3 linked regions of the Oceanicoccus sp. KOV_DT_Chl genome follow. The protein of the gene in region 2 interacts with the protein of the main gene of each other region in a pairwise test. Links are inferred from orthologs where the notes say so. Each region holds a gene or a part of one and is shown on either strand. Other genes may lie near its edges. The genes, in order: UNITIG_RS02110, ung and ndk.

What was found.
Region 1: the proteins of ung (region 2) and UNITIG_RS02110 interact in binary tests that used the Escherichia coli proteins (3 or more experiments, as listed by UniProt). The link is inferred for Oceanicoccus sp. KOV_DT_Chl from one-to-one orthologs.
Region 3: the proteins of ung (region 2) and ndk interact in binary tests that used the Escherichia coli proteins (3 or more experiments, as listed by UniProt). The link is inferred for Oceanicoccus sp. KOV_DT_Chl from one-to-one orthologs.

The regions. Positions count from the first base shown.
Region 1 is NZ_FQLF01000001.1:463,955-467,063, forward strand. What follows is about bases 10-2,959. They hold UNITIG_RS02110 (class I SAM-dependent DNA methyltransferase), read left to right. Parts: upstream 10-720; coding sequence 721-2,199; downstream 2,200-2,959. Other genes in these bases: UNITIG_RS02100 (hypothetical protein), read left to right, coding at 10-332; UNITIG_RS02105 (hypothetical protein), read left to right, coding at 377-715; UNITIG_RS02115 (DUF5677 domain-containing protein), read left to right, coding at 2,192-2,959. Outside these bases: more of UNITIG_RS02100, read left to right, coding at 1-9; more of UNITIG_RS02115, read left to right, coding at 2,960-2,989. UniProt on the Escherichia coli protein: The subtype gamma methyltransferase (M) subunit of a type I restriction enzyme. The M and S subunits together form a methyltransferase (MTase) that methylates A-2 on the top and A-3 on the bottom strand of the sequence 5'-AACN(6)GTGC-3'.
Region 2 is NZ_FQLF01000007.1:2,800-5,677, forward strand. What follows is about bases 160-2,878. They hold ung (uracil-DNA glycosylase), read right to left. Parts: upstream 2,008-2,878; coding sequence 1,312-2,007; downstream 160-1,311. Other genes in these bases: UNITIG_RS21255 (folate-binding protein YgfZ), read left to right, coding at 160-336; UNITIG_RS21260 (HDOD domain-containing protein), read left to right, coding at 390-1,226; UNITIG_RS25255 (hypothetical protein), read left to right, coding at 2,098-2,316; UNITIG_RS25260 (hypothetical protein), read left to right, coding at 2,313-2,528; bcp (thioredoxin-dependent thiol peroxidase), read right to left, coding at 2,575-2,878. In the rest of the region: more of UNITIG_RS21255, read left to right, coding at 1-159. UniProt on the Escherichia coli protein: Excises uracil residues from the DNA which can arise as a result of misincorporation of dUMP residues by DNA polymerase or due to deamination of cytosine.
Region 3 is NZ_FQLF01000001.1:384,182-387,165, reverse strand. Bases 115-2,939 are described here. They hold ndk (nucleoside-diphosphate kinase), read right to left. Parts: upstream 1,829-2,939; coding sequence 1,400-1,828; downstream 115-1,399. Other genes in these bases: rlmN (23S rRNA (adenine(2503)-C(2))-methyltransferase RlmN), read right to left, coding at 213-1,292; pilW (type IV pilus biogenesis/stability protein PilW), read right to left, coding at 115-189. Outside these bases: more of pilW, read right to left, coding at 1-114. UniProt on the Escherichia coli protein: Major role in the synthesis of nucleoside triphosphates other than ATP. The ATP gamma phosphate is transferred to the NDP beta phosphate via a ping-pong mechanism, using a phosphorylated active-site intermediate.

The sequences.
Region 1 (3,109 bases), on a different replicon or contig from region 2:
CGGAGTATTGGGTAGTCGATAACATCAGTGGGCGGAGGGTGGCTAGCAAAAGGTTTCATTACCTTTATGCTATTTTTTCAAAAGAAGACTTTTCAAAGCCCGCCCAGGATTATGCTTACGCGCAGGATATATTCCTACTGCCTCTCAAGAATAATACGCTTTTTCGCCCCATTATCTCAGCAATTGATGCAGTTAGTTTTGACGAATTAGACAATAAGCCAAAGCTATCAGTTGTGCGGAAGTTAGTGAGAGATCAGCTTTTCGGTGATTACAGACAAGCTGATTTTGTGGATGAGGATGATGATCTATTTGAGTATAGGGGCACTTGTTAGAGTTCATTGGTGTTTGTAGGCAGCGAGGAAGTGGTTTTCTTACAATGTTTAACGGGAGTTTTCCCGTTTTTCTATCTGCTAGTCGCTCTATGGAAGATTTTGTATTCCGGGACGAGAATTATGTGCGAATTCGTGTTGGTGAAGCTGGGTGGTCAATAGAGTCAGAGGCTGGTGAAGAGCTATTCACTTTTGATTTACCCGAGGAAATATTTAATAAATATCAGCGAAGTGGTGGTTTAACCCGAAGACAGTTACTGAATATAAAAGATACTCATATGAGTAGTTTTCATGTTTTTGTCTCTCAAGGTGACGATTTGAAGTTGGTTAGTTTTAAACTTGATAGGAACTGGTTTCGTCAAGTTAGTCGGAATTTAGGTAATTAGTAATTATGAGCGCATCAGAAATAGTCAACAAAGTCTGGAACTACGCCCACGTACTACGCGATGACGGCGTAGGTTACGGCGATTACGTCGAGCAAATCACCTTTTTAATCTTTTTAAAAATGGCCGATGAGCGCGAAGAGTCCGGCCAGCAAGTCGCCGTTCCTGCAAAATACAGCTGGTCAAAACTGGTCAAACTCGACGGTGATGCACTGGAAATTCAATACCGCCATACCCTCGAAGAGCTGGGCAAAGCAGGCGGTATGTTAGGCACCATCTTCCGCAAGGCGCAAAACAAAATACAAGACCCGGCCAAGCTCGAACGCCTGATCAAAATGATCGAAAAAGAAGCCTGGTCAACCCTGCCGGTGGATGTCAAAGGTGAAATCTACGAAGGCCTGTTAGAGCGCAACGCCCAGGATGTAAAAGGCGGTGCCGGTCAATACTTTACCCCACGCCCCTTAATCCAGGCCATGGTCGATGTCATGCAGCCCGATGTCATGGACACCGTCGCCGACCCGGCTACCGGCACCGGCGGATTCTTACTCGCGGCCTATGACTATATGGCCCCCAAAGCCACCTCCAAAAAAGAACAAAAGCATTTACGCGAAAAAGCCCTGCGCGGTAACGACATCGTCGATAGCGTCACCCGCCTATGCGCCATGAACCTCTACCTCCACGGTATCGGCAGCGCCGACGGCGAATGTCCCGTGATCAGCCAGGATGCTCTAGCCAAAGAAGTCAGCGACAACGACCGCGTCGATATCGTGCTAGCCAATCCACCCTTCGGCAAAAAAAGCTCCATCACAGTCATCAGCGAAAAAACCGGCAAAGCCGAATCTGAAAAACTCACCTACGAACGCGAAGACTTCTGGGCCACCACCTCCAACAAACAACTTAACTTCGTCCAGCATATCTACAACATGCTAAAAATCGACGGCAAAGCCGCCGTCGTAGTCCCTGATAACGTCCTCTTCGAAGGCGGCGCCGGCGAAACCATCCGCAAAAACCTACTAGAGCGCACCAACCTCCACACCATCCTGCGCCTCCCCACCGGCATCTTCTACGCCCAAGGCGTAAAGGCAAACGTCATCTTCTTCGACAACAAACCCGCCGCCAAAACCCCCTGGACCAAAAAACTCTGGATCTACGACTTCCGCACCAACGTCCACATGACCCTAAAAACCAATCGCCTCAAAAAAAGCGACTTTGAAGAATTTATCAAACTCTACAAGCCCAATGACATTAAAAAACGCAAAGCGACTTGGGATGAGAAAAAGGGCGAAGGCCGCTGGCGCAGTTACAGCTATGATGAAATTGTAGCCAGAGATAAAACCAATTTAGATATTTTTTGGTTGAAGGATGATGCGCTGGAAGATACCGAGAATTTGCCTGCGCCTGAGGTGTTGGCTGCTGAGATTGTTGAGCAGTTAGAGGCAGCGTTGGAGGAGTTTAGGTCTGTTGAGGAAGTACTCATACGTGAGTAGCCAAGGTAGGTTAGTTGAATTACAGGAGGCAAATGATGCAATTGCGTTTTTATGGATAACGACAATTTCTGAGAAACATGTCCAAGATAAGACTCAGTATAAAGAGTCTTTTTCAGCATTAGTTGGTTTGCTGACAGCAATTAATGGTATGGCAGATGTCATCACCGATCTTAAAGAAGAGCACCAAAGATATTCAAGTGTAGTTTTGTATCGATCATTAATAGAGCATTTCCTTAAGTCGACATACATAACTGTAAAGGCTGGCTCGGAAAGATCTGACCAAGTAGGTTTTGATTATAATTGGTACTGTCGGTACACAGAGGCATTACAATACGGGAAAGGTATTAAAGAAAGCCTAGAGCTAACGCATAAGGTCAAAAGCAAGATGAATATTAAACGTATAGCTAGGGAGTATTTTGATTATATGGAGGGTGTTTCAGAAAGAAAAATTGATAAGCTTACCTCTTCCTTTAGTTACAAGAACATTATTAGGTACATAAGTAGTCATAAATCCGGGATTGTCGGTAAAGATAGTCCGCTTTTTTCAGATATGATAAAGATATATCCCTCTCTTTCTTCATATGTACATGGAGGTGTTAGCGCGGTATCAGATATGAATTTTAAAAGCTTCGATGATAAAAATTATCTTCACGATATTCCTGAATCCTCGCTGTTGCTTTGTATGTTCTCAAAGGCAAGTATGCTTTCTTTACTTGGTTTGGAATCAAAAAATATAAGCGAGGTTGGAAAAAAAGCTAGTGAGATATTTCTTTCTGTTGCCGAAGATTGATAACTAAAAGTTTAATATGATTGGTGTGAAAAATAAATGTTACCAGGCGAGACCGTTCATGTGAAAAAACCACATTCTTCGAAATTGTCAGAAGGTCTTCTTAGGCAGCGTAGAAATCTA
Region 2 (2,878 bases):
AATTACCAAACCACAGGTGCAATCAGTTTTACCAAGGGCTGCTATACCGGCCAAGAGGTCGTCGCCCGCATGCAATACAAAGGTAAGCTCAAGCGACGCCTTTATCGCATTGGTTTTGACTATCCCAGCGACCAGACGCTACCAGCAGCGGCATCTGAACTCTATAGCGACGGTGAGCAAAGCATCGGTAATTTAGTGAATACGGTGGCAATAGGGCCAGGACAGTGCGAGGCTCTAGCCATCATCACCAATGATGCGGTCGAAAAAAATCAGGTGTTTGTCGGCGCTTCACGCCATCCCGTACAGATTCTTTCGCTACCTTATGCTATAACTTAATTCGATATTATTTTAGTAAGCAGCATCCGCTACCGATTGACTTAGGACTCTTCATGAACGAACAAATACTGCAAATCAAAAACGAGATTATTCAGGCCATAGAAAATGATCAGTTGACCCTGCCCACGCTGCCCGAAGTGGCGTTACAAGTTCGCGAAGCTGCCTCCGATGAAAACATCGACATCCAAAAATTATCCAATGTCATTACCAATGATGCGGCCCTGACGGCACGTATTATCAAAGTAGCCAATAGCCCGCTATTACGTGCGGCCCGTGAGATTGAAGACTTAAAAATGGCAGTCAGCCGTCTGGGCATCGATTACACCGCAAACTTAGCTACCGGCTTGGCCATGGAGCAAATGTTTCAAGCGACCTCGGACATCATTGATGAAAAAATGCGCGAAGTGTGGACCCGCAGCACCGAAGTTGCCGGTATCAGCCATGTACTCGCCCGTCACTACACCAAATTAAAGCCAGATCAAGCGACCTTGGGAGGACTAGTCCATAAAATAGGCGTACTGCCAGTACTGACCTATGCCGAAGACAATCGTAAATTATTAAAAGATGTCGCCCTACTGGATCAGCTGATTGAAGCGGCTTATCCAGAGATTGGCAGTAAAATATTAGCGGCTTGGGATTTTCCCGATGTATTGCGCTTGGTCCCCGAAGAGCACATTCACTTTGATCGCGTCGTCCCCACTGTGGATTATGCGGATGTCATTATGGTGGCCAACCTACAAAGCTACATTGGTACAGATCACCCGCTGACACAGATGGACTGGAGCAACATCTCAGCCTTTGAGCGCCTAGGCCTATCGCACGAAGTGAACGCCCATGAGGCGGAGGATTTGTCTGAAGACATGGAAGCGGCAATGGCATTTTTGCAATAACACCATTGGCACACAGTGCAACTACAATAAAAAGGGTCGAATCTTCGGCCCTTTTTATTGTTCGATAGATCGCCAGCTCAACCGCTTATACCTGCCAACTAATCGCACTACGGCCACTCTTCAGCAAAAAAACATTGGCCTGGGAAAAGTGCCTGCATCCTAAAAAACCACGATGGGCAGATAATGGTGATGGATGCGGTGCGGTTAATACCAGATGCTTTTCCTGATCTATAAAGCGCCCTTTACTTTGTGCGTGACTGCCCCAAAGCAGAAAAACCAAACCTTCGCGTCGCTCATTTAGCTGCGAAATGACCTGGTCAGTAAATTGCTCCCAGCCCCGCTTCTGGTGAGAGCCCGCTTGACCCGCCGCCACTGTCAATGTTGCATTTAGCAGCAGTACGCCCTGATCGGCCCACGTCTGTAAACAGCCATGGGAGGGCATGGGTAACTGCAAGTCTGCGGCTAACTCCTTAACGATATTACGCAGCGATGGCGGAATGCGTACACCCGCGGGTACTGAAAAGCTCAAACCGTGCGCCTGCTCAGGGCCATGGTAAGGATCCTGCCCCAGAATCACTAATTTAACATCGGTAAAACCGGTGCTGTTAAACGCGTTAAACCAATCCTTTTCAGCAGGGTAAATCGTTCTCCCTGCTGCTTTTTCCGCCAATAAGAACGCTTGCAACTGCTGCATGTAAGGTTGATTAAATTCTTGTTCCAGCACTGCTGCCCAAGATTCATCCAGCTGACATGAAGGTATTTTTTTAAAAGGCTTAATCATAAGCGTTGATCTGAATCATTAACTTTTCATCTGCTTTACGGGAGGATAAACTTACTCACATTGCGTCATAAATACCACTGGAAACCTTTAATGTCAGCACAAACGCCTTACCAAATCCTTGGCGAAGACGGTATCCGTCAATTAGCCGATGCCTTTTACGATGTCATGGACGAACAACCGCAAGCAGAGACCATCCGCCATATGCATGCGGCCAATCTGGACCTCATTAAACAAAAATTATGTGAATACCTTACCGGCTGGATGGGCGGCCCCCCGTATACTCGGAAAAATATGGCACTGTTTGCCTGACTGACCCACACAAACCTTATCCGATTGGCCCTGACGAAAGAGATCAGTGGCTACTGTGTATGGATAAAGCGCTGGAGCGCATCAATGCCAGCGAAGAACTCATTAACATGCTCAAAGATCCCATGTATCGAATCGCTGATACCATCCGCAACCGCGACACATCTGAACCCATTGAACAGGCTCCAAATCAAATCCCGCTAACTAACTTGTAATCTACAACGCTGCAGAGGTGGTCTGCCCCACCTCTTACAGTAAAATCTAATCAAGTAACTCTGCAAGCACAGCCAACACATCTTCATGGTGAGTTTTGGTTTTAAATTTATCCATTACTTTTAACAGCTTGCCGTTTTTGCCAATAATAAATGTGGTACGAATCAAGCCCATGAACTCTCTACCCATAAATTTCTTCATCCCCCAGCAACCATACTTTTCAGCGATGGCATGATCTTCATCAGACAATAAGGTGAAATTAAGATTTTGTTTATCAATGAATCTTGGCAAGCGCTCCACTGCATCAGGACTCACACCTAGCACGACAGTATCAAGTTTATCAAAAGCCTTT
Region 3 (2,984 bases), on a different replicon or contig from region 2:
TGCCTGCCAATTACCTTCGCGAATATAGGTTCGCGCTAGTTGCACAGAATACTCCAGCGCTTTCACATCATCTTGCTTGTCGCCTATTCCACCCCGTTCTGTGGTCACACAAGCGGCTAAACCTAACAATGAACACAGCAGTAATAATCTAGCCAGCACTCTAATCACTTTATTATGTTGAAACCTCATTACCCATATCCCGTTATCTTTCATTAGCGAACATTTAATACCTGAGTTTGAGTATAGTTCGCTCTGTGCCGTTCGCTACGTTTCGTGCGATCAGCCACCTGACCCACCAGTTGTCCGCAAGCAGCATCAATATCATCACCGCGGGTGCTGCGAATGGTGGTAACAAAACCCGCTGCATTTAGTATTTTCCAAAAACGATCAACGGCATTTTTACTGGGACGGCGATAATCAGACAATGAAAACGGGTTAAAGGGAATCAGGTTGATCTTACAGGGGAAATCTTTCAGCAATACGGCTAATTCTTTTGCCTGCTCGACACAGTCATTAACACCGGCAATCAACGTATATTCGACGGTGGTAACGCGATGTGTATCCGACTGCTTGGACCAATAGTTTTCACAGGATGCTAATAATTTTGCGATAGGATAGCGCTTATTGATCGGTACCAGTTCATTACGCAAAGTATCGTTAGGCGCATGCAGCGAAATAGCGAGAGACACTTCTGCAACTTCAGCCAATCTATCGAGTGCAGGTACTACGCCGGAAGTACTCAGCGTCACACGACGCTTTGAAATCCCGTAACCAAAATCATCCAGCATGATATTCATCGCAGCAACGACATTGTCAAAATTCAATAGCGGCTCACCCATTCCCATCATTACCACATTGGTAACAATACGCTTATTGGTAGAGGGAAAGCCATCAAAGGATTTTATGGCCAACCAAACCTGGCCGATGATTTCAGCAGCGGTTAAATCACGCTGAAACCCTTGCTTGCCGGTTGAACAAAAACTGCAATCCAGACTGCAGCCGACCTGTGACGACACACATAAGGTACCGCGCTCGCCATCAGGAATTAATACAGTTTCTACTAAACTGCCACCAGTAACGCGAATCGCCCATTTGCGGGTACCGTCACTCGAGTCGTGCTGCGAAACAATTTCAGGGGGCCGGATTTCAGCACACTCACTTAACCGCTCCCGCAATACTTTACTGACGTTAGTCATTTGATCAAAGTCATCGACACCTTGATGATGGATCCATTTCAGTATTTGCTGGGCACGGAAAGGTTTTTCCCCCATAGACAGAAAAAATGCTTCCATCTGTTCACGCGAAAGCCCAACAGATTGGTTTTATCTGCTGGGGCTTTCGTGTTTGCATCGACTGATGCGTGCTGAACAGGGTCAGTCATCTATCATTCAACTTGAGCTTACGCCCGGTCACACTGATCGCTAGTCGCGAAGAAGTAAGCAATTTCGCGCGCTGCTGATTCTGGAGAATCAGAACCGTGAACAGCATTAGCATCAATTGATTCAGCGAAATCAGCACGGATTGTACCGGCAGCGGCTTCTTTAGGGTTGGTAGCACCCATCAGCTCGCGATTTTTGGCAATAGCATTTTCGCCTTCCAATACCTGCACTACTACCGGGCCAGAGGTCATGAACTCAATCAAAGCGGGGAAAAACGGACGACCCTTATGCTCGCCGTAAAAACCTTCAGCTTGCTCGCGGCTTAAACGCAGCATTTTTGCTGCAACGATGCTTAAGCCATTTTTTTCAAAACGGCTGTAAATCTCACCGATAACATTCTTGGCAACTGCATCGGGCTTAACAATAGAAAAAGTACGTTCAACTGACATTGGAGACTCCGTCATTTAATCTTAATCCGGCGAATACCTCACCGAAGCTTGAGAGGGTAAATTGGCGATTAGGTTCCTGCCCAATCGACGAAATTTTAGAGCCGCAAATTATACGCACATTTACGGAAAAATAGTATAAATAATACGCACTTAGGAGATATTTTTAGAGGATTCTCTGGCTGGCTGCCACACAGACAATCAGCTTGCCTGCGCCGCCTTGGCGATAGCTTGAATACGCGCCACTATCGACTTCAGACCGTTACCGCGAGTAGGGCTTAAATGCTGCTCCAGATCGAGCTGGCGAAAGTAGCCATCGACATCAAAAGCGGTAATTTCCGCTGCGGTCTTACCATCAAATGCCGCCATCACCAGCACCAACAGACCTTTGACAATAACTGCGTCGCTATCAACGGTAAAATTCAGCACACTCTGATCAACCTGAACATCTAGCCAGACGTTACTTTGACAGCCCTTGACCAATCGCTCGGGGTATGCAGAGACGCATCCATTGCCGGTAAATCCTTACCCAGATCAATAATGTATTTGTAGCGCTCTTCCCAATCGTCAAAAAAGGATAAATCTTCAAGGATTTCGTCAGTACTAACCATCGTTGCCAACCATGTTTAAACTCGCCGTATTGCCATTGTGCTGCGGGGTTCTGAGCCATAAAGGCCGCTAAAAAAACAATCCCGCTTCCAACTGGGCCTCTTCACTCATCATTTCACGACTCCAGGGTGGGTCAAACACCAACTCTACCTTTACCGCTTTGACATGAGGCACTTTACCGGTCCGGTATTCGACATCGCTGACCAATACCGGCCCCATTCCACAACCGGGGGCAGTTAAGGTCATGGTGATATTGACCTGACCGGCAGCCTGGTCAATCGCCACTTTATAGATCAGACCCAGCTCTACCAGGCTGATCGGAATTTCAGGGTCAAAAATGCTATCCAGCGCCTGCCAGACTTGCTGCTCATTGATTTGGCCGCTGCCATCATCAACAAACTCCAGCACTTCCGGCTGCTGCCCAATGGCCTCAGCATCGGTGCCATCAATCCGCAGCATATTGCCCTGCCAGGTAACGGTATAGTTACCCCTAGACTTTGGTTGATCGATATAAATTGCCCAACAGGAATAATTACCGGCTCACCGGAAG